3 regions of the Ottowia pentelensis genome follow, and region 1 is predicted to be linked to each of the others. Evidence: predicted binding sites of a transcription regulator. Region 1 holds the regulator's gene; each other region holds the start of a gene.
The links. The regulator FNR, encoded in region 1, switches genes on or off when oxygen is low (the NO sensors DNR and NnrR bind a similar motif). The targets are predictions, from matches to a motif close to TTGATNNNNATCAA.
Positions count from the first base shown of each region.

Region 2: ACWHMB_RS16735 (COX15/CtaA family protein) is a predicted target of FNR. The motif match lies at 3,388-3,401, and genes of this name have one in related genera.
Region 3: ubiM (5-demethoxyubiquinol-8 5-hydroxylase UbiM) is a predicted target of FNR. The motif match lies at 1,665-1,678, and genes of this name have one in related genera.

Region 1 is NZ_OZ224513.1:2,469,536-2,476,343, reverse strand. Features, by position in the region: gene nuoN (NADH-quinone oxidoreductase subunit NuoN) at 1-262, shown strand, start outside; gene ACWHMB_RS11985 (DUF2818 family protein) at 262-567, shown strand; gene ACWHMB_RS11980 (NUDIX domain-containing protein) at 579-1,163, shown strand; gene ACWHMB_RS11975 (DUF1178 family protein) at 1,174-1,659, shown strand; gene fnr (fumarate/nitrate reduction transcriptional regulator Fnr) at 1,717-2,436, opposite strand; gene hemN (oxygen-independent coproporphyrinogen III oxidase) at 2,597-3,979, shown strand; gene ACWHMB_RS11960 (sulfite exporter TauE/SafE family protein) at 3,979-4,662, shown strand; gene ACWHMB_RS11955 (sulfite exporter TauE/SafE family protein) at 4,736-5,560, opposite strand; gene ACWHMB_RS11950 (cell division protein ZapA) at 5,813-6,142, opposite strand; gene ACWHMB_RS11945 (DUF904 domain-containing protein) at 6,139-6,381, opposite strand; cobalamin riboswitch at 6,498-6,760, shown strand.
Region 2 is NZ_OZ224513.1:3,466,558-3,473,365, forward strand. Features, by position in the region: gene ACWHMB_RS16725 (bifunctional acetate--CoA ligase family protein/GNAT family N-acetyltransferase) at 1-934, shown strand, start outside; gene ACWHMB_RS16730 (lytic murein transglycosylase) at 1,006-2,241, shown strand; gene ACWHMB_RS16735 (COX15/CtaA family protein) at 2,385-3,332, opposite strand; gene ACWHMB_RS16740 (hypothetical protein) at 3,484-3,651, shown strand; gene ACWHMB_RS16745 (cytochrome C oxidase subunit II) at 3,692-4,234, shown strand; gene ACWHMB_RS16750 (cbb3-type cytochrome c oxidase subunit I) at 4,245-5,945, shown strand; gene ACWHMB_RS16755 (SCO family protein) at 6,000-6,808, shown strand, end outside.
Region 3 is NZ_OZ224513.1:1,075,984-1,082,791, reverse strand. Features, by position in the region: gene ACWHMB_RS05155 (tripartite tricarboxylate transporter permease) at 1-272, shown strand, start outside; gene ubiM (5-demethoxyubiquinol-8 5-hydroxylase UbiM) at 331-1,605, opposite strand; gene rnr (ribonuclease R) at 1,725-4,028, opposite strand; tRNA gene ACWHMB_RS05140 (tRNA-Leu) at 4,023-4,107, shown strand; gene rimO (30S ribosomal protein S12 methylthiotransferase RimO) at 4,191-5,579, opposite strand; gene phaR (polyhydroxyalkanoate synthesis repressor PhaR) at 5,631-6,194, opposite strand; tRNA gene ACWHMB_RS05125 (tRNA-Lys) at 6,335-6,410, opposite strand; gene ACWHMB_RS05120 (tRNA threonylcarbamoyladenosine dehydratase) at 6,466-6,808, opposite strand, start outside.

The sequences.
Region 1 (6,808 bases):
GCTGATCAGCACCCAGCAGCCGGCCCTCATCGCGCTGGCGGTGTTCGCCGTCGTCATGGCGCTGGTGGGCGCGTTCTATTACATCCGCGTGGTCAAGGTCATGTACTTCGACCCGGCCGTCAGCGCCGAGCCGATCCAGGCGCCGCTGGACATGCGCGCCACGCTGTCGGTCAACGGCGCGCTGCTGCTGATCCTGGGCCTGGTGCCCGGCGCGCTGATGTCCCTGTGCGCCCAGGCCATCGTGCAGATGCTGGCCACCTGATGGCGCCGGACGTCAGCATCTGGCTGGTCATCGCGCTGGCGCTGGTGGCCGCCAATCTTCCGTTCGCCAACGAGCGCCTGCTGGCCGTGGTGCCGCTGCCGGGCCACCACAAGGCGCTGGGCTGGCGCGTGCTCGAACTGCTGGTGTGGTATTTCGTCGTCGGCGCGGTCGGCATGGCGCTGGAGAAATCCGCCGGCCAGAACTACCCGCAGGGCTGGGAGTTCTACGCCGTCACCGGCTCGCTGTTCGCCACGCTGGCGTTCCCGGGCTTCGTCTACCGCTATCTGGTGCGCCACAAGAAATAGGGCGCCGCGCCATGGACCTGACCGAACATCCGGTACACGAAAGCGAGCTGTTCAAGGGCGGCTTTCTGCACGCCCGGCGCGACCGCGTGCGCCTGCCCGACGGCAGCCTGACCGAGCGCGAATACATCCTGCACCCCGGCGCGGTGATGATCATCCCGCTGCTGGAGCGCGCCGGCGGCACGCTGGAGGTGGTGCTCGAGCGCCAGTACCGCTACCCGGTGCAGCGCACGCTGATCGAGTTTCCCGCCGGCAAGCTCGATCCGGGCGAGTCGGCGCTGGCCTGCGCGCAGCGCGAGCTGCGCGAGGAAACCGGCTACGTCGCCCGCCAGTGGGCGCGCGCGGGCGTATTGCACCCGGTGGTGTCGTATTCCACCGAGGTGATCGAGATCTGGTTTGCGCGCCACCTGGTGTCGGGCAAGCGCGCGCTCGACGCCGGCGAGTTCCTCGAAGTCTTCAGCGCCACCCCGGCCCAACTGCAGGCCTGGTGCCGTGGCGGCGAGGTGACCGACGCCAAGACCCTGGTCGGCGCGCTGTGGCTGCAAAATGTGCTGGGCGGCGCGTGGCCCCTGACGTGGCAAGACGTGCCCGCCACCTGATCGACCGACCATGAAAGTGCTCAACCTCCAATGCTCGGGCGGCCACGTTTTTGAAGGCTGGTTCGCTTCCGAGGACGATTTTCAGGACCAGCAGGCGCGCCAGCTGGTGGCCTGCCCGCTGTGCAGCGACACGGCGGTCAGCAAGATGCTGAGCGCGCCGCGCCTCAACCTGGGGCGCGGCAGCGAGCCGCCTTTAGCCCGTGATGCAGCGCGCCCGGCCGCCGCGGGCGCAGGCGAGCAGGCCAGCCCCGTGGCGGCGCTGCCGCCGCAGGCCATGCAGGCGGCCTGGCTGCAGATGGTGCGCCGCGTGCTGGCGCAGACCGAGGACGTGGGTGAGCGCTTTGCCGACGAGGCGCGCCGCATTCACCACGGCGAGGCGGCCGAGCGCGGCATCCGCGGCCAAGCCACGCCCCAGCAGACCGAGGAGCTGCTGGAGGAGGGCATCGCCGTCATGCCGCTGCCGATTCCGGACAGCCTGAAAAACACCTTGCAATGATGTTGATAGCGCCTCGCGCTTGCCGGGCGCGGGCCAGCGGCTGATTTGGCTTGAAAGTCAGCGCCCCTCGGGCGCGTTGACCAGGGTGCGCAGGGCCTCGATGTCCAGGATGCGCACGTGCCGGTGCTTGACCTCGATCAGGCCGTCCTCGGCGAACTTCGAGAAGGTGCGGCTGACGGTCTCCAGCTTGAGGCCCAGAAAGCTGCCGATCTCCTCGCGCGTCATGCGCAGCACCAGCTCGGAGCGCGAAAAGCCGCGCGCGTGCAGGCGCTGCACCAGGTTCAGCAAAAAGGCCGCCAGGCGCTCCTCGGCGCGCATGCTGCCCAGCAGCAGCATCACGCCGTGCTCGCGCACGATCTCGCGGCTCATGATCTTGTGCACGTGCGTCTGCAGCGCCGGCACCTCGCGCGACAGCTCTTCAATGCGCCCATAGGGCATCTCGCACACCTCGGCGTCTTCCAGCGCCACCGCGTCGCAGCTGTGGCGGTCGCCCACGATGCCGTCCAGCCCGATGATCTCGCCGGCCATCTGAAAGCCCGTCACCTGGTCGCGCCCGTCCTCGGTGGTCACGCGGGTCTTGAAAAAGCCCGTGCGGATGGCGTAGAGGGCGTCGAAGCGGTCGCCGTTGGAAAACAGCGATTCCCCGCGTCGGATCTTGCGGCGCGTGGCCACCAGCGAATCGAGCTTGTCCATGTCCTGGTCGGTGACGTCGACCGGCATGCACAGTTCGCGCAGGTTGCAGTTGGAACAGGCGACTTGGATGGCTTTTGGGGTCATCGGAGTGTTCGGCGCCTTGACGCGTGCGAAGTAATGCCTTGATTCTAGTTGGCTTGTCGGGTGTTGCCCGAATCATTTGCCCCCATCTTCTTGATGATCGTCAAGGACAATTGCAAGGTTCGGCCCGACAGTATGTCCTGCCATTTGATTTTCGCCTGTCATGCCTGTCATTACCCCCGAACTGCTGAACCGTTTCGACGTTCCCGGGCCGCGCTACACCTCCTATCCCACGGCCGACCGCTTCGTCGAGGCCTTTGGCGAAGCCGACTACCTGAACGCGCTCGAGCAGCGCCGCATCAGCTCGGGCCAGGCGGCCAAGCCGCTGTCGCTGTACGTGCACCTGCCGTTCTGCGAGTCGCTGTGCTACTACTGCGCCTGCAACAAGATCATCACCAAGCACCACGACCGCACCGGCCCCTACCTGCGCTACCTCAGCCGCGAGGTCGACCTGCACGTGCAGCGCCTGGGCGCGCAGCAGGCCGTCAGCCAGCTGCACCTGGGCGGCGGCACGCCGACCTTCCTCAGCGACGAGGAGCTGGGCGAGCTGATGGACATGCTGCGGCGCAACTTCGCGTTCGCGGAGGGCGGCGAATACTCCATCGAGATCGATCCGCGCACCATCGACCCGACGCGCCTGGCCACGCTCAAGACCCTGGGCTTCAACCGCCTGAGCTTCGGCGTGCAGGACTTCGACCCGCTGGTGCAAAAGGCCGTGCACCGCGTGCAGCCGGCCGAACAGGTGTTCGCCCTGGTGGCCGCGGCGCGCGAGGTCGGCTTCGACTCCATCAACGTCGACCTGATCTACGGCCTGCCCAAGCAGACGCCCGAATCCTTCGATCGCACCCTGGCCCAGGTGGCCGACCTGCGGCCCGACCGCATTGCCCTGTACGGCTATGCGCACCTGCCCGAGCGCTTCAAGTCGCAGCGGCGCATCAACACCGTCGAGCTGCCGCAGGCCAGCGCCAAGGTGGCGATGCTGGCGCGCTCGCTGGCCGCCTTCGAGCAGGCGGGCTACGTCTACATCGGCATGGACCATTTCGCGCTGCCCGACGACGCGCTGGCCGTGGCCAAGCGCCAGGGCCGGCTGCACCGCAACTTCCAGGGCTACAGCACCCAGCCCGACGCCGACCTGATCGGCCTGGGCGTGTCGGCCATCGGCAAGGTGGGCGCCACCTACAGCCAGAACGCCAAGGACCTGATCGAGTACCAGGACCGGCTCGACCACGGCCAGCTGCCCGTGGTGCGCGGCCTGGCCGTCACGCGCGACGACCTGCTGCGCCGCGCCGTCATCATGGGCCTGATGTGCCAGGGCCGCGTGCAGTTCGAGTCGATCGAGCTGTCGCAGCTGGTCGACTTCAAGCGCTACTTCGCCGCCGAGCTCAAGCGCCTGGCGGCGATGCAGGACGATGGGCTGGTGCGCGTCACCGACAGCGCCATCGAGGTCACGCCCATGGGCTGGTTCTTCGTGCGCGGCGTGGCCATGGTGTTCGACAAATACCTGCAGGCCGCCCAGACCCGCGCGCGCTTTTCTAGAATCCTCTGATGACCCTTTCCCTCGCGGCCACCGCCGTCCTCATGGGGCTGGCGGGCGGCCCGCATTGCATCGCCATGTGCGGCGCGGCCTGCGCCGGCATCGGACAGGCGGCGGCGCCGCGCACGCAGGTGGGCATCGGCCTGTTCCAGCTTGGCCGGCTGGCAGGCTACGCGCTGCTGGGCACGCTGGCGGCCGCGTCCATGCAGGGCCTGGGCTGGCTGACGGTGCAGTCGGCCGCGCTGCGCCCGGTGTGGAGCATGGTGCACGTGGCGGCGCTGCTGCTGGGTGCCATGCTGCTGATCTGGGCGCGCCAGCCGCCGTGGCTGGAGCTGGGCGCGCGCCGCGTGTGGGCCCGCGTGCGCGGCGCCACGCAGCGCTGGGGCCTGGCCGCGCCGCTGGGCGTGGGCGTGGCCTGGGCGTTGCTGCCGTGCGGGCTGCTGTATTCGGCGGTGATGGTGGCGGCGCTGGCCGGCAGCGTGGCCGGCGGCGCGGCGGTGATGGCGCTGTTCGCGCTGGGCTCGGGCGTCACCTTGTGGCTGGGCCCCTGGCTGCTGCTGCGTCTGGGCCGCGGCAGGCGCGGCGCCTGGGGCATGCGCATGGCCGGGTTGGCGCTGGTGCTGACCTCGGCCTGGGCCCTGTGGATGGGCCTGGCGCACGATCAGGCGCCCTGGTGCGTGGTGCCGGCGGCGTAGGATGGTATGAAAACGATAGCTGCTCGCGCTTGATTGGCGGGCGTTGCAACCATTTTTTTCTTGAAACCGGCCATCAGCCGCCCAGCGCGGCGATGCCCTTGCCCAGCATGTACAGCGCCAGCGCGATCAGCACCACGGCAAACGCGCGCTTGAGCTTGCTGACCGGCAGCGCGTGCGCGGCGCGCGCGCCCAGCGGCGCCATCAGCACGCTGCAACTGGCGATGACGATCAGCGCCGGCAGCCACAGGTAGCCGAAGGAGTGCGGCGGCAGGTCGTGCAGGCCGTGGCCGGCCACGATGTAGCCTGCCACGTTGGCCAGCGCGATCGGAAAGCCCAGCGCCGCGCTGGTGGCCACCGCGTTGTGGATGGCCACGTTGCACCAGGTCATGAAGGGCACCGACACGAAGCCGCCGCCGGCGCCCACCAGCCCCGACAGAAAGCCGATCAGCCCGCCAGCGCCCAGCAGGCCGGCGGTGCCGGGCAACTGGCGCGAGGCGGCGGGTTTCTTGCCCCGAAACATCTGCACCGCCGAGAAGGCGACGAAGCTGGCGAACACGAAGTACAGCGCCGCGCCCTTGAGCAGGCTGAACACGCCCAGGCTGGCCACCATGGCGCCGCCCACGATGCCGGGCGCCAGGGCGCGCACGATGTCCCAGCGCACGGCGCCCTTCTGGTGGTGCGCGCGCACGCTGCTCATCGAGGTGAAGATGATGGTGGCCATCGAGGTGGCGATCGCCATCTTCACCGCCAGCCCCGGCGCCACGCCGCGCACGCCCAGCATGGCCGAGATGAAGGGCACCATGATCATGCCGCCGCCGATGCCCAAGAGGCCCGCCAGAAAACCGGTCGCGAGGCCGAGCGCGGCAAGTTCGAGGATCAAGAGGGGCTCGATGGGCATGGTCGGGGCGGCCTTGAAGGCCGGGGCAAAACAAAAGGCCGATCGCGCGATCGGCCCTGAGCAAGAGGTGTCTGCGAATGCCGCCGGACCGTCATCCTGAACGCGGGGGTTCAGGTGGGCGAGGTCAGACTGGTCTTGGGTTCATCTGACGCGAGACGATCACGCCGACCAGACGATGTTCCAAGCCCGGGCTCATACGAGCATTGGTTCAAGGAAGTATAAAGTCCGGCGCGCACCGCAGACCCGGTCATTTTAAAGCAACTGGCCGTCCTCGCCCAGCGCGCGATCGAGGCGTTGCAGCAGCGCCGCGAGCGTGGCGTCGTCCGCGGCGGCGGCGTCATTGGCCGCCGGCGCGGGGGCGGCAGCGGGCGCTTCGGCGGCGGCCGGCTCGCCCAGCTCGAAGGCCAGGTTCAGCGCCGCCAGCACGGCGATGCGGTCGCGTGCGCGAATCTTGCCGGCGTCGCGGATGCTGCACATCGCCGCGTCCACGCGCTGCGCCGCCTCGGTCAGGCGCGCCTCGCCGCCGTCGGGGCAGCGCAGCACGTAGCCCTGGCCCATGATGCGCACTTCGAGCTGGTTCATGGCCGGCGCTCCGGCTCGGGCAGCGCGGTGAGGGCGCCGGGCGAGGTCGGCAGCTTGTCGATCAGCGCGTCCACCCGCGCGCGCGCCGCCTGCAGGCGCGACTTCAGGCTGTCGCGCTCCTGCGTGAGCGCCTCGATCTGCTGCGTCAGCAGCGCGTTGGTGCGATGCAGTTCGGCGTGCCGCACGAGCAGCCGCTCGACGCGCTCGGCGATTTGTTCGGTCAGGGGAGCTTGGGTCATGGTGCGGTCTGCCACGCAGCGGAGCTGGCATTGTACGAGCGGGCTTTGGCGGCCCCGTCATGGTGCCAAGACCGGGCGGCGGCAGGGGTTGCCCCGCATCGGGCGAATGGGCGCCGATACAATCGACCGCTGTTGGTGCTCGCGCGCCGTGGTTCGCACGGCCGCAGTTCAACGGGAAGCAGGAGGGCGCCTCGCCACGAGCGTTGCCCAACCTGCGCTGCCCCCGCAACGGTAAGCGGATGCGGCGCCCGCGGTTCGTCCGGGGGCGCCGACCGGTTCCTCATCAAGCCACTGGCTGCGCTGAAACACGCAACCGGGAAGGCGAGGCGCCGGCACCTCATCCGTCAGCCCGGATACCGGCCAACAAGGCGGCTTGGCGCTGCCCGTCGCGCAAGCGATGGCCGGCGCCCGGCCATGTGGGTCCCAT
Region 2 (6,808 bases), 1.0 Mb from region 1:
GTCCATGGTGCGCAAGCCGCAGGCGCAGGAGCTGATCGTCGGCGCCAGCGTCGACCCCACCTTCGGCCCGGTCGTGCTGTTCGGCCAGGGCGGCACGGCGGTCGAGGTGCTCAAGGACAGCGCCATGGCGCTGCCGCCGCTGAACGACCCGCTGGCGCGCGCGCTGATCGCCCGCACCCGCGTGGCGCGCCTGCTGGCCGGCTGGCGCGACGTGCCGCCGGCCGACCTGGACGCCGTCGTCCACACCCTGATGGCGGTGTCGCAGCTGCTGGCCGAGCTGCCCGAGCTGGCCGAGCTGGACATCAACCCGCTGCTGGTCGACCACGCCGGCGCGGTGGCGCTGGACGCCCGTGTGCGCGTGCGCCGCCCGCCCGGCGCCGGCGCGGCACGCTTTGCCATCGCGCCCTACCCGGCCGCGCTGGCCGAGACGCTGGACTGGCACGGCCAGCGGCTGACGCTGCGCCCGATCCGCCCCGAGGACGAGGCGCAGCACCGCGCCTTCCTGGACAGCCTGGACCCCGAGGACGTGCGCCTGCGCGTGTTCTACAGCCGCCGCGCCCTGGCGCGCAGCGAGCTGGCGCGGCTGGTGCAGATCGACTACACGCGCGAGATGGCCTTCATCGCCACCGTCGACGGCGAGGGCGGCGCGCCGCGCACCTTGGGCGTGGCGCGCTCGATCGCCGACCCGGACAACGTCGAGGCCGAGTTCGGCATCATCCTGCGCCACGAGATGAAGGGCGCGGGCCTGGGCCACCTGCTGATGGACAAGCTGATCGCCTACCAGCGCGCCGCCGGCACCACGCGCCTGTTCGCCATCGTGCTGACCGAGAACCGGCGCATGCTGGAGCTGGGGCGCCAGCTGGGCTTTGCCGACCTGCCCATGGCCGAAGACCCGTCCACGCGCCGCCTGGTGCTGGCGCTGCAGGCGACTTGATGGTCCAGGTTTTACAAGCTTTTTCAGGCCCTGGCGCTTATCTGACAAGCGCGATCAGCTATCATTTTTGAATGATTTTGCATCATCGCCTCCTGCGCCTCGCTTGGGCCCTGGCCGCCGGCCTGGGCTTCGCCCTGCCCGCCGCGGCGCAAGACGCCACCCCCAGCGCCGACCCGGCCGAATTCAGCGCCTGCCTGGCCCGCCTGAAGGGCACGGCGGCCTTCAGCGCCGTCAGCGGCGCGACCTACGCGCAGGCCACCACGGGCCTGGCGCCCGACCCCTCGGTGCTGGTGCTGCTCAATCGCCAGCCCGAGTTCACCACCCCGGTGTGGGACTACCTGGCCATGCTGGACGACGCCGAGCGCGTGCAGGACGGCCGCGCGGCCTTTGCCAAGTGGCAGGGCACGCTGCAGAAAATAGAGCAGCAGACGGGCGTGCCGGCCGCCATCGTCACCGGCGTGTGGGGCGTGGAGAGCAACTTCGGCCAGAACCTGGGCGGGCGCCCGCTGGTGCAGTCGCTGGCCACGCTGTCGTGCTTCGGCCGCCGGCAAAGCTACTTTCGCGGCGAGTTCGCCGCCGCGCTGCGCATCCTGCAGGAAGGCCACATCCCGGCCGACAAGCTGACCGGCTCCTGGGCCGGCGCCTTCGGGCAGACGCAGTTCATGCCCAGCACCTTCTTCGCCAACGCGGTCGACTTCGACGGCGACGGCCGGCGCGACATCGTGGACAGCGTGCCCGACGCGCTGGCGTCCACCGCCAAATTCCTGCAAAACGCCGGCTGGCGGCCCGGCCAGCCCTGGGGCTTCGAGGTGCGGCTGCCCCAGGGCTTCGACACCTCGGGCGCCAGTCGCAAGGCCAAGCAGCCCATCGCCGCCTGGCGCCGCGCCGGCCTGACGCTGGCGAGCGGCCAGCCGCTGCCCGACGACTTGCCCAGCGCCGGCCTGATGATTCCGGCCGCCGGCGGGCCCGCCTTCTTGGTCGGCCGCAACTTCGACGCGCTGTATCGCTACAACGCGAGCGAAAACTACGCCCTGGCCATTGCCCACCTGGCCGACCTGATCGCCGACCCGGCGGCACCGATCGCCTTCGTCACGCCCTGGCCCACCGACGACCCCGGCCTGTCGCGCGCCGAAAACCGCGAGCTGCAAACCCTGCTGCTGGCACGCGGCCACGACATCGGCAGCGCCGACGGCCTGATCGGTGCCAAGACGCGCGAGGCCATCCAGGCCGAGCAGCAGCGCCTGGGCATGAAGGCCGATGGGCGCGCGGGGCAGAAGCTGCTGGCGGCGCTGCGAAGGCGTGAATGAATCCAGAGCGCCCGAAAGGATCGCCAAAACGCGTCCGATCAAGGCGCAAAGCGCAGGCGTAACTCGGGCTACGGCGAGCATTTGCAACGCCGAGCGGGCGGGTTTTGGCGGTCAAGGCAGGCGGGCGGAATTCGTTCACGCCTTCATAGCCAGCGCGCCAACGCCGCCAGCGCGATAGCCGCCAGCTGGTTGTGCGCCAGCGTCAGGCTGAAGGCAAAGCCGGCGCCCACCATCACTGGCCCCAGCACGGCCAGCGCCAGCAGCGCCGCCGCCAGCACGCCGGCGCCCCAGGCATCGATGCGGCGCAGGCGCCAGGCCAGCGGCAGCGCCAGCAGCAGCACCGCGCCGGTCGCCACCCGGTGCAGCCACTGCACCGGCGCGCCCGCCGCCGAGCCGGGCAGGCGCCAGGGGTCCAGCGCGGCCCACCCCTGGCCGGCCGCCGCGCGCCAGCAGTCGGCCAGGCCGTCGCAACTCAGGATCGAGCCCGTGGTGCTGGCCAGCCCGCCCAGCACGATCTGCGCCAGCAGCGCCACCGCCGCCGCCCACAGCCAAGCGCGCACGACGGGCGTAACGGCCCAGCGGCGCGGCGCCGCCAGCCGCACGCTGAGCGCCAGCATGGCAAAGCCGCCCAGCAGATTGCCCAGCGCCACCGCCGGCAGTGCCGAGCGCGCCGACCAGGGCCCCAGCGCGGCCAGGAACAGGGTGACGGCCAGCAGCGCCCACCACTCGGCACGCGCGCGCCGTGCATGCCGGCACGCCGCGCCCATGACCAGGATCAAGAACAGGGTGGCCACCGCCAGCACGCGATGCGCCGAGCGCACCGCATCGAGCGTGGTGCTGGCCGGCGCCTGCGCCGCCTCGTCGCCGGCGGCCGGCGGCGCCAGCAGGGCCTGCTGCGCCGCGCCGTAGCAGGCCGGCCAGGGCGCGCAGCCGATGCCGGCCTTGGCCAGCCGCAGGCTGGCGCTCAGGCTGGTGATGGCCAGCACCAGCGCGGCGCACAGCCAGGCCAGGCGGCGCAGCCAACGCAGGGACGGGTTGGCGCCGGCCACGATGCCGGGTGTTGCAGGAGACCGGATGCGTGCCGTCGTCATGGGGGGCGATCGTAGTGCCCGGACTTGACGTGCGGCAAGCATGGCTTGCATATGTTTGTTCCAAGTCAAATCCATACCGACCACCGAACTCCAGAATCCATCGACCAACGTCCGCCGCGCGGGGCTGCGGACGGGCTTGCAGGAGGCAAGGATGGACCCCAACCACGACGACCTGAACGATCCCAACGCGCCCATTCCCTGGGTGCAGCAGCTGCTGGACAGCCCTTTCATCCTGCTGTTCCTGGGCGTGCTGATCCCCATGCTGGTCTACAACCTGTGGGGCGTGGTCGAAATCATGATGCTGCCCCTGGCCAAGTAGGCCGGCGCGCGATCGTCCTTCCAACAAGAGGTTCAACACCATGAGCGCCATCCTGCCGCCGTCGGAACGGCTTTGGTACAAGCATCCCATCGACCGGGTCGAGGGCACGTGGATCGTGCTGTCGCTGACCTGGTGCCTGATCATGTTCGTCATGATGGTCGGCTGGCACGTCTGGGGCAACCAGAACCTGTCGACCGAGACCTACCGCACCACGCCCGAGAAGTTCATGACCGCGGCGCAGGCCATGGTCGACAAGTACACGGTGCGCACCGAGGGCGAGCAAAAGACCCCGGTGGTGGCCCCGCCGCCCGGCGCCGACGTGTACATGCTGGGCCGGCTGTGGAACTTCTGGCCCATCCTGGAGCTGAAGAAGGGCGAGAAGTACCGCCTGCACCTGACGGCCATGGACTACAACCACGGCTTCTCGCTGCAGCCGCAGAACATCAACATCCAGATGGTGCCCGGCTTCGAGCACGTGCTGACCATCACCCCCAACCAATCGGGCCAGATCTCGATCGTGTGCAACGAGTTCTGTGGCATTGGCCACCACACCATGGTGGGCCGGATGTACATCAAAGACTGAGGGACGCACCATGGGACAAGCCACCACCTACCGCACCTGCCCGCGATCGGGCCTGCAATTCGAGGCGCAGGCCGAGAAGCTGATCATCTGGAACGCCGTTGCCGGCGTGCTGTTTCTGGCCTTCGGCGGCCTGCTGGCCATCGGCGTGGTGCTCACGCGCTGGCCGGCGGTGCACTGGCTCGAGGCCGACACCTTCTACATGGTGCTGACGGCCCACGGGCTGGACATGCTGATCTTCTGGCTGATCTTCTTCGAGATCGCCATCCTGTATTTTTGCGCCTCCACCCTGCTGCGCTGCCGCATCGCCACGCCCAGGATCGCCTGGCTGGCCTTCGCGCTGATGGTGATCGGCTCGGTCGGCAACAACATCGTCGTCTTCCAGGGCAGCTCCAGCGTCATGATGACCAGCTACGTGCCGATGATGGCCTCGTCCTGGTTCTACCTGACGATCATCCTGTTCGCGGTCGGCGCGCTGATCGGCTGCGGCGTGTTCTTCGGCACCCTGGTCGTCGCCAAGCGCGACCGCACCTACCAGGGCTCGGTGCCGCTGGTCACCATGGGCGCCATCACGGCGGCCATCATCGCCGTGTTCACGCTGCTGTCGGGCGCCATCATTCTGGTGCCCACCTGGCTGATGTCGATCGGCCTGCTCAAGCAGGTCGACCCGCTGGCCTACCGCACCATCTGGTGGGCGCTGGGCCACTCGTCCCAGCAGATCAACGTGGCGGCGCACATCTCGGTGTGGTACCTGGTGGCGGCCGTGGTCTTCGGCGCCAAGCCCATGAGCGAGCGCGTCAGCCGCACGGCCTTCCTGCTCTACATCCTGTTTTTGCAACTGGCCAGCGCGCACCACCTGCTGGCCGACCCGGGCCTGTCCACGCCCTGGAAGATCGTCAACACCAGCTACTTCATGTACTTCGCGGTGCTGGCCTCGATGCTGCACGGCCTGACGGTGCCCGGCGCGATGGAAGTGGCGCAGCGCGAAAAGGGCTTCACCAAGGGCCTGTTCGAGTGGCTGCGCAAGGCGCCCTGGGGCAACCCCACGTTCTCGGGCGTGTTCATCTCGATCATCGGCTTCGGCTTCCTGGGCGGCATCTCGGGCGTGATGATGGGCACCGAGCAGCTCAACATGATCATCCACAACACGATCTACGTGCCGGGGCACTTCCACGCCACCGTCGTCGTGGGCACCACGCTCACCTTCATGGCGCTGACCTACTACCTGATCCCGGTGCTGTTCAAGCGCGAGATGATCGCGCCCACGCTGGCCAAGTGGCAGCCGTACATCTTCGGCTTCTCGATGTACTTCTTCTGCCTGGTGATGATGGGCGCCGGCACCCTGGGCGTGTCGCGCCGCCACTGGGACATGGCCTTTTCCGGCAACCCGCTGGCCTACGAATGGCCGGGCGCGGCCTATCTGATGATGGGCCTGGTCGGCATCGGTGGCGTGGCGGCGATTGTCGGCGGCGCGATCTATATCTACGTCACGGTCGGCTCGCTGATCTGGGGCAAGCGCCTGGATCGCGGCACCGAGCGCGCCACCTTCACGCCGATCCCGCGCACCGCCCCCACCGTGGTGGCGCAAACGGCGGGCTCGGCCGGCTTTGCCGCGCCCGGCACCTTCGTGCTGGCCATGGTGTTCCTGGTGGCCTTCGTGCTGTACTACTTCATCAACTGGAAGTACCTGTCCACCCTGTGGGGCCTGAGCTGAAGCCGGGCCATTGACCGCCGCGGCGTCCGTGGCGCGGCGGTCTGGAGTTTGAACGTGGTTCTGAAAGCGGTGATTCGGTCGGCCCGGCGCGCGCAACGCATGCTGGGGCCGCTGGCGGCGGCAGCCCTGCTGGGCGCCGCCGGATGGGCGCAGGCGCAGGATGCCGTGACCAGCACCGTGCCGCGCCTGGACGAGGCGGCCGCCCTGGCCGCCGGCCAGGCGGTCATCGGCAGCACCCCATCCGATTTCACCTTTCTCGACCGCCAGGGCAAGCCGGTGCGCCTGTCGCAGTACCGCGGCAAGCCGCTGCTGGTGAGCTTCATCTACACCGGCTGCTTCGAGATCTGCCCCGCCACCACACGCAACCTGCACGAGGCCGTCAAGGGCCTCGACAAACTGCTCAGCCCCAACCAGTTCAACGTCGTCAGCATCGGCTTCAACCAGCCGGCCGATTCGCCGGTGGCGCTGCGCTCGTTCGCCACCCAGTACGGCATCAAGTACCCCAACTGGGAATTTCTCAGCCCGCACGCCAAGATCGTGGAGCCGCTCACGCGCGCCTTCGGCTTCAGCTACCTGGCCACGCCGGCCGGGTTCGACCACGTGCTGGGCGTCACCGTGCTCGACGCCGACGGCAAGATCGCCACCCAGGTGTGGGGCGACAAGCTGACGGCGCAGCAGCTGGGCGAGCCGCTGCGCCAGCTGCTTGGGCGCGCGCCCGTCACCCAGCGCGAGACCCTGTCCGGCCTGCTGGAGCGCGTGCGCATCCTGTGCACCGTGTACGACCCCGAGACCGGCAGCTACCGCTTCAAGTACGCGCTGGTGATGGAGCTGGTGGGCGGCGCGGTGTTCTTCCTGTGGATGAT
Region 3 (6,808 bases), 1.4 Mb from region 1:
CGTTCGACCTGACGCTGATGGCGGTGTTCGGCGTGATCGGCTACCTGCTGCGCAAGCAGGGCGTGCCGATGGCGCCGCTGATCCTGGGCTTCGTGCTGGGCGAGATGATGGAGCAGAACCTGCGCCGCGCGCTGTCCATCACCAACGGCGACGTGGGCATCCTGATCGAAAGCCCGATCTCCAAGGGCCTGTGGCTGATCGCCATCCTGATGGTGGTGGTGCCGCCGCTGCTGCGCCTGCGCCGTCGGCGTCTGACGGAACAGGCGGCCTGAGCCGATTCCCCTGCCCCACCACGGCGCCTTCGGGCGCCGTTTTTTTTGGCCGCCAGGATCAGTGCGCCGCGCGCGGCCAGGCCGGCGGCCGGCCGGTGAGCTGGCTCACGATCAGGGCCTTGAGCGGTGGCAGGCGGCTGGAGCCCGCCAGCACGGCGCGGCGCAGCAGGCGCGGCAGTGTGCGCTCGTCGGTATACAGGCCCACGATGGCGTTGGTGCCACGGTACAGCGGCCAGGCGTGGCGCAGGTGGGCGCGGGCATAGGCCTGCAGCACGGCTGCGTCGCCCAGGTCGGCGCCGCGCGCCCGCGCCTCGGCCAGCACCTGCGCCAGCCGGGATACGCCGGCCAGGCCCAGGTTGTAGCCGTGCGCCGTCACCGGGTGCATGCCGACGGCAGCGTCGCCCACCAGGGCGCAGCGCGCGGCGGCGAAACGCTGCGCGATCACGGCCACCAGCGGGTAGGCGTGGCGCTCGCCCACCAGGCGCATGCGGCCCAGGCGGTGGTCGAACTGCTCCTGCACGCACACGGCAAAGTCTGCGGGCGACAGCGCCATCAGCGCCTGCACCTGCTCGCTGCGCGCCGTGACCACGGCCGAGCACATCGGGGCGCCGCTGTCCGGGTCATCGGGCAGCGGCAGGATGGCCAGCGTGCGCTCGTAGCCGAAGCACTCGTGCGCGATGCCCTCGTGCGCGCGCTCGTGCTGCAGGCGGCAGACGATGACGGTGCGGCCGAAGTCCTGCATCGAGGCGGCGATGCCCAGCTGGCGCCGGGTGGCCGAGAAGCGGCTGTCGGCCGCCACCAGCAGCGGCGCCTGCAGACGCCGGGGCGCGGCGCCGGGGGTGGCGGCGTCCACGCAGTCCAGCTCGGCGTGAGCGGGCGTGATGGCCACGCGCGTGACCTGGGTGCCGCACAGCACGCGCACGCCCGGCGTGTCGGCCGCCACCGCCCAGGCCGTGCGGCGCAGCGCGTGGTTGGGCACGATCCAGCCCAGGTTGTCGCAGCCCGTGCCCTGCGCGTTCAGCGTCATGCCCTCGCGTTGACCGACCGGCCCGTCGTGCACCCGGGCCTGGCGCAGCAGGCCGATCTCGTGCGGCGCCAGGCGCTGCCAACTGCCCAGGCGCTTGAGCGTGGCCACGCTGGGGTGGGTGAGCGCGATCTCGCGTCCGTCGGGCGCCGGCTCGGCCAGCGCGGCAGCGCCCTGCTGCTCCAGCACGGCCGCCTGCAGGCCGGCCTGCGCCAGAGCAATGGCCAGCGACAGGCCGGCCGGGCCGCCGCCCACGATCAGCACGTCGCTGGTGCTGGCGGACACGGCAGATGAAGCGAGAGAGGACATGGCAAGCGAAGGCGGGCAAAGGCTGCGCGCCATTGTCCCCGCCGCTCCCGGAGCGGCCCTTGCACTGGATCAAGACGGGGCAAGGGCAGCGCGCAGCGCTGCGCCCAGCAGCGCGCGATTCAGCGCCGGGGCTTGCCGCCCTTGCGCGCCTTGGCCTTGGCAGCCGCCTTCTTGACGGCGGCGGTCAGCGCCTGCATGGGCGTGCGGCGCTCGGTTGCGGGGGGCAGATCCTCGCGCGCCTCGCGCCGCTCGCGCCCCTTGGGCGGCTTGGGCGCGGCCTTGCCCGTGCCCGACTCACGGCCGCTCTTGTCGCGCGGCGCGCCTTCTTCGTGCACCAGGCGAAAGTCGATCTTGCGCGCGTCCAGGTCCACGCGGCTGACCTGCACCCGCACGCGCGTGCCCATGCCGTAGCGGATGCCGGTGCGCTCGCCGCGCAACTCCTGGCGCACCTCGTCGTAGCGGAAGTATTCGCCGCCCAGTTCGGTGATGTGCACCAGGCCCTCGACGTGCAGCTCGGTCAGCGTGACGAACAGGCCGAAGCTGGTGACGGCGCTCACGCTGCCGGCGTACTCCTCGCCCAGATGCTCGCGCATGTACTTGCACTTGAGCCAGGCCTCGACGTCGCGGCTGGCCTCGTCGGCGCGGCGCTCGTTGGCGCTGCAGTGCAGGCCGGCGGCTTCCCAGTCCTGCAGGTCGGGACTGAGCCTGACGAGCTCTCCGCCCTTGTTGCGCTTGCGCTGCAAGCTATCTTTTTGCAAGCGCTTGCGGAGCTTGTCGTGCGCCTCGCCGGGCGTGGGCAGCGCGGGCAGCTGGTACTTGCGCCCGCCCAGGATGGCCTTGATCACGCGGTGCACCAGCAGGTCGGGATAGCGGCGGATGGGGCTGGTGAAGTGGGTGTAGGCCTCGAAGGCGAGGCCGAAGTGCCCGCTGTTGATGGGGGTGTAGATGGCCTGGCTCATCGAGCGCAGCAGCATCATGTGGATCTGCTCGGCGTCGGGGCGCTCCTGCGTGGCCTCGGCGATGCGCTGGAACTCGTGCGGGCTGGGCTCGTCGCTCACGCTCAGGCCCACGCCCAGCGCCTTCAGGTAGGCGCGCAGCAGCTCGACCTTCTCGGGCGTGGGCCCCTCGTGCACCCGGTACAGGCCCACGTGCTTGCCCAGGCCGATGAAGTCGGCGCTGCACACGTTGGCCGCCAGCATGCATTCCTCGATCAGCCGGTGCGCGTCGTTGCGCATGCGCGGCACGATCTTCTCGATGTGGCCGGCCTCGTCGCACACGATCTGCGTCTCCACCGTGTCGAAGTCGACCGCGCCGCGCCGCTGCCGCGCGCCCAGCAGGGCGCGGTACACCTCGTGCAGGTGCAGCAGGTCGGGCACGCGCGCGCGCCGCTGCGTCGCCTCGGGCCCGCGCGTGTTGGCCAGGATGGCGGCCACCTCGGTGTAGGTCAGGCGCGCGTGGCTGTTCATCACCGCCGGATAGAGCTGGTAGGCGTGGACCTCGCCCTGCGCCGTGACCAGCATGTCGCACACCATGCACAGGCGGTCGACCTCGGGGTTGAGCGAACACAGGCCGTTGCTGAGCTTCTCGGGCAGCATGGGGATCACGCGACGCGGAAAGTACACGCTGGTGGCGCGGTCGTAGGCGTCGATGTCGATCGGGCTGCCGGTGCGCACATAGTGGCTGACGTCGGCAATGGCCACCAGCAGGCGCCAGCCATTGGGCTTCTTGCCGCGGCCGGTGACCACCGCCGGCTCGGCGTAGACCGCGTCGTCGAAATCGCGCGCGTCCTCGCCGTCGATGGTGACCAGGGGCACGTCGGTCAGGTCGACCCGGCCGGCGCGGTCCTTGGCGCGCACCGCGTCGGGCAGGGCGCGCGCCTCGGCCAGGCAGGCGTCCGAAAACTCGTGCGGCACGCCGTACTTGCGCACCGCGATCTCGATTTCCATGCCCGGGTCGTCGATCTCGCCCAGCACCTCCTTGACGCGGCCCACCGGCTGGCCATACAGCGCCGGCGGCTCGGTCAGCTCGACCACCACCACCTGCCCGGCCTTGGCCGTGCCGATGGCGGACTTGGGAATCATCACGTCCTGGCCGAAGCGCTTGTCCTCGGGCGCCACCAGCCACAGGCCGCCTTCGTGCAGCAGGCGGCCGATGATGGGCTGGGGCGGCCGCTCGATGATCTCGAGCACCCGCCCCTCGGGGCGGCCGCGTCGGTCCAGGCGCACCACGCGCACGCTGACGCGGTCGCGGTGCAGCACCGCCCGCATTTCGTTGGGCGGCAGATAGATGTCCGGCTCGCCGTCGTCGCGCACCACGAAGCCATGGCCGTCGCGATGCCCGGACACCACGCCCTGGATTTCGTCCGGAATATTTTTTTGGGGGGCTAGATTTTTGATATAGAATCCTTGTTTCCTGATGCCCAGGTGGCGGAATTGGTAGACGCACTAGTTTCAGGTACTAGCGGGTAACTCCGTGGAGGTTCGAGTCCTCTCCTGGGCACCAACAATCATAAGCGGCGAGCTGAGTTTTTTCAGACCCACCGCAACGCAAAAGCCACCCTCGGGTGGCTTTTTTTTGCTTTCGCATCAGATCGGCACGGCCACGAGATCGTGTCCTTGCGTGCCCACGATGCGCGCGCGGGTGAAGCTGCCGACCTTCAACGTCTTGCTGGCCTTCTCGGGCGGCAGCAGCTGCACCACGCCATCGATCTCGGGCGCGTCGGCGTAGCTGCGCCCCACGCCGCCGCGGCGGCCCAGCGCGGGCGCCGAATCGACCAGCACCTGCATGGTGGCGCCCACACGCTCGCGCAGCTTGTCCATCGACACCTGCTCGGCCACGGCCATGAAGCGCGCGCGGCGCTCCTCGCGCAGCTCGGCCGGCAGCATGCCCGGCAGTTGGTTGGCGGCCGCGCCGGCGACGGGCGAATAGGCAAAGCAGCCCGCGCGGTCGATGCGCGCGGCGCGCATGAAGTCCAGCAGGTGCTGAAACTCTTCCTCCGTCTCGCCCGGAAAGCCGGCAATGAAGGTCGATCGGACCACGATCTCGGGGCACATGGCGCGCCAGCGCTCGATGCGCTCCAGGTTTTTCTCGCCGCTGGCCGGCCGCTTCATGCGGCGCAGCACCTCGGGGTGGCTGTGCTGCAAGGGGACGTCCAGGTAGGGCAGCACCTTGCCTTCGGCCATCAGCGGCACGATCTCGTCCACGTGCGGGTACGGGTACACATAGTGCAGGCGCACCCAGGCGCCGTGCGGTGCGGCCAGCTCGCCCAGCGCCTGCACCAGCTCCAGCAGGCGCGTGCGCACCGGTCGCCCGCCCCAGAAGCCGGTGCGGTACTTCACGTCCACGCCGTAGGCCGAGGTGTCCTGGCTGATGATCAGCAGCTCCTTGACGCCGCCTTCGAACAGCGCCTGCGCTTCCTTCAGCACCTCGCCGATCGGGCGGCTGACCAAGTCGCCGCGCATCGACGGGATGATGCAGAAGGTGCAGCGGTGGTTGCAGCCCTCGCTGATCTTCAGGTAGGCGTAGTGGCGCGGCGTCAGCTTGAGCCCCGCCGCACCGAAGACGCCCGGCACCAGATCCAGGAAGGGATCGTGCGGTTTGGGCAGGTGGCGGTGCACGGCGTCCATCACCTGCTGCGTGGCCTGCGGGCCCGTCACCGCCAGCACGCTGGGGTGCACGTCCTGCACCAGGGTGCCGCCGTCCTTGCCGGCCTTGGCGCCCAGGCAGCCGGTGACGATGACCTTGCCGTTGTCGGCCAGGGCCTCGCCGATGGTGTCCAGGCTTTCGCGCACGGCGTCGTCGATGAAGCCGCAGGTGTTGACCACCACCAGATCGGCGCCTTCGAAGGTCTTGCTGGTCTGATAGCCCTCGGCGCTCAGCTGCGTCAGGATCAGCTCGGAGTCGGTCAGGTTCTTGGGGCACCCCAGGCTGACAAAGCCGATGCGCGGGGCGGGCGCTGCAATGGTTTCACTCATGGTTTCAATCGATGATGTCCAGGCGCGGGCCAGCCCTGAACGGTGCCGGCCTCAACGCCGGATGCCGAAGGCGCCCAGCAACTGGTCGGCCTGCCGGGCCATCTGCTCCTGCATCTGCAGGAAGGCCGCCTTGGACTGCTCCAGGTAGCTGCCCATCACGCCCTGCATCAGCGGCGACTGCAGGCTCATGAACTGGGTCCACATCTCGGGCGTCAGGCCCTGCGACTGCTCGGCCAGCTTGGTCTGGATCTCGGCCAGCGCCTGGATGTTCTTCTCCAGGTACGAGCCCATGAAGCCCTGCATGGCGTGGCCGTAGAAGCGGATGATCTCGGCCAGCATGGGCTCGGTGAACATCGGCACGCCGGCCGCCTCTTCCTCCAGGATGATCTGCAGCAGGATGCTGCGCGTCAGGTCCTGCCCCGACTTGGCGTCCAGCACCACGAAGGGGTCGCGCTCCATCACCAGCTGCCGCACCTGCGCCAGCGTGATGTAGGACGAGGCGCTGGTGTCGTACAGGCGGCGGTTGGGGTACTTCTTGATGACCCGGTTCTTGGACGGGGCGGCGGCCGGAGCGGCACGCGGCGGCGCGGCGGTATCGGGGGTGAAACGACTCATGCTCGGGAGCATCCTTCAAGCGTCTGGGTGAAGGAAATTCTAGGCGGGCAGCCGCCTCTTCCTTCGCATGGCAAGCCTGCCACGGGCCAGATGCAGAAAGGCCGTGCGTTGGATCTCCAGCGCGCGGCCCAAAATCTGGCTGGTGGGTCGTGCGTGACTCGAACACGCGACCAACGGATTAAAAGTCCGCTGCTCTACCAACTGAGCTAACGACCCTCCTGTGCCGACGCGCCTCATCGCCGCGCTGGCAAGCCCATGATTATAACGCAGCCTATTCTCCGGCCTGCGCCCCGCCCTGCGCCAGGCGATCCAGAATCCAGCCCGCCGCGCACAGGCCGAAGGGCGCCGTCACCGTCACGCTGGAGCCGTAGCCGTGGCAGTTGAGCGAGCCGTCCACGGCGGCCGGGGTGTCGCACTGCTCGGGCGCGACCACGCTTTCGCGGCTGAACACCGCCGTCACGCCGAACGGCTTGCCGGGCGCCGGGCGCAGGCCGCCGCGGCGCAGGCGATAACGCAGCTGGGCGATCAGCGGGTCGTGCGTGACGGCAGCGATGTCGGCGATCTCCACCCGCTCGCCGTGGCGCTTGCCGCCCGCCGCGCCGGTGGTGATGAAC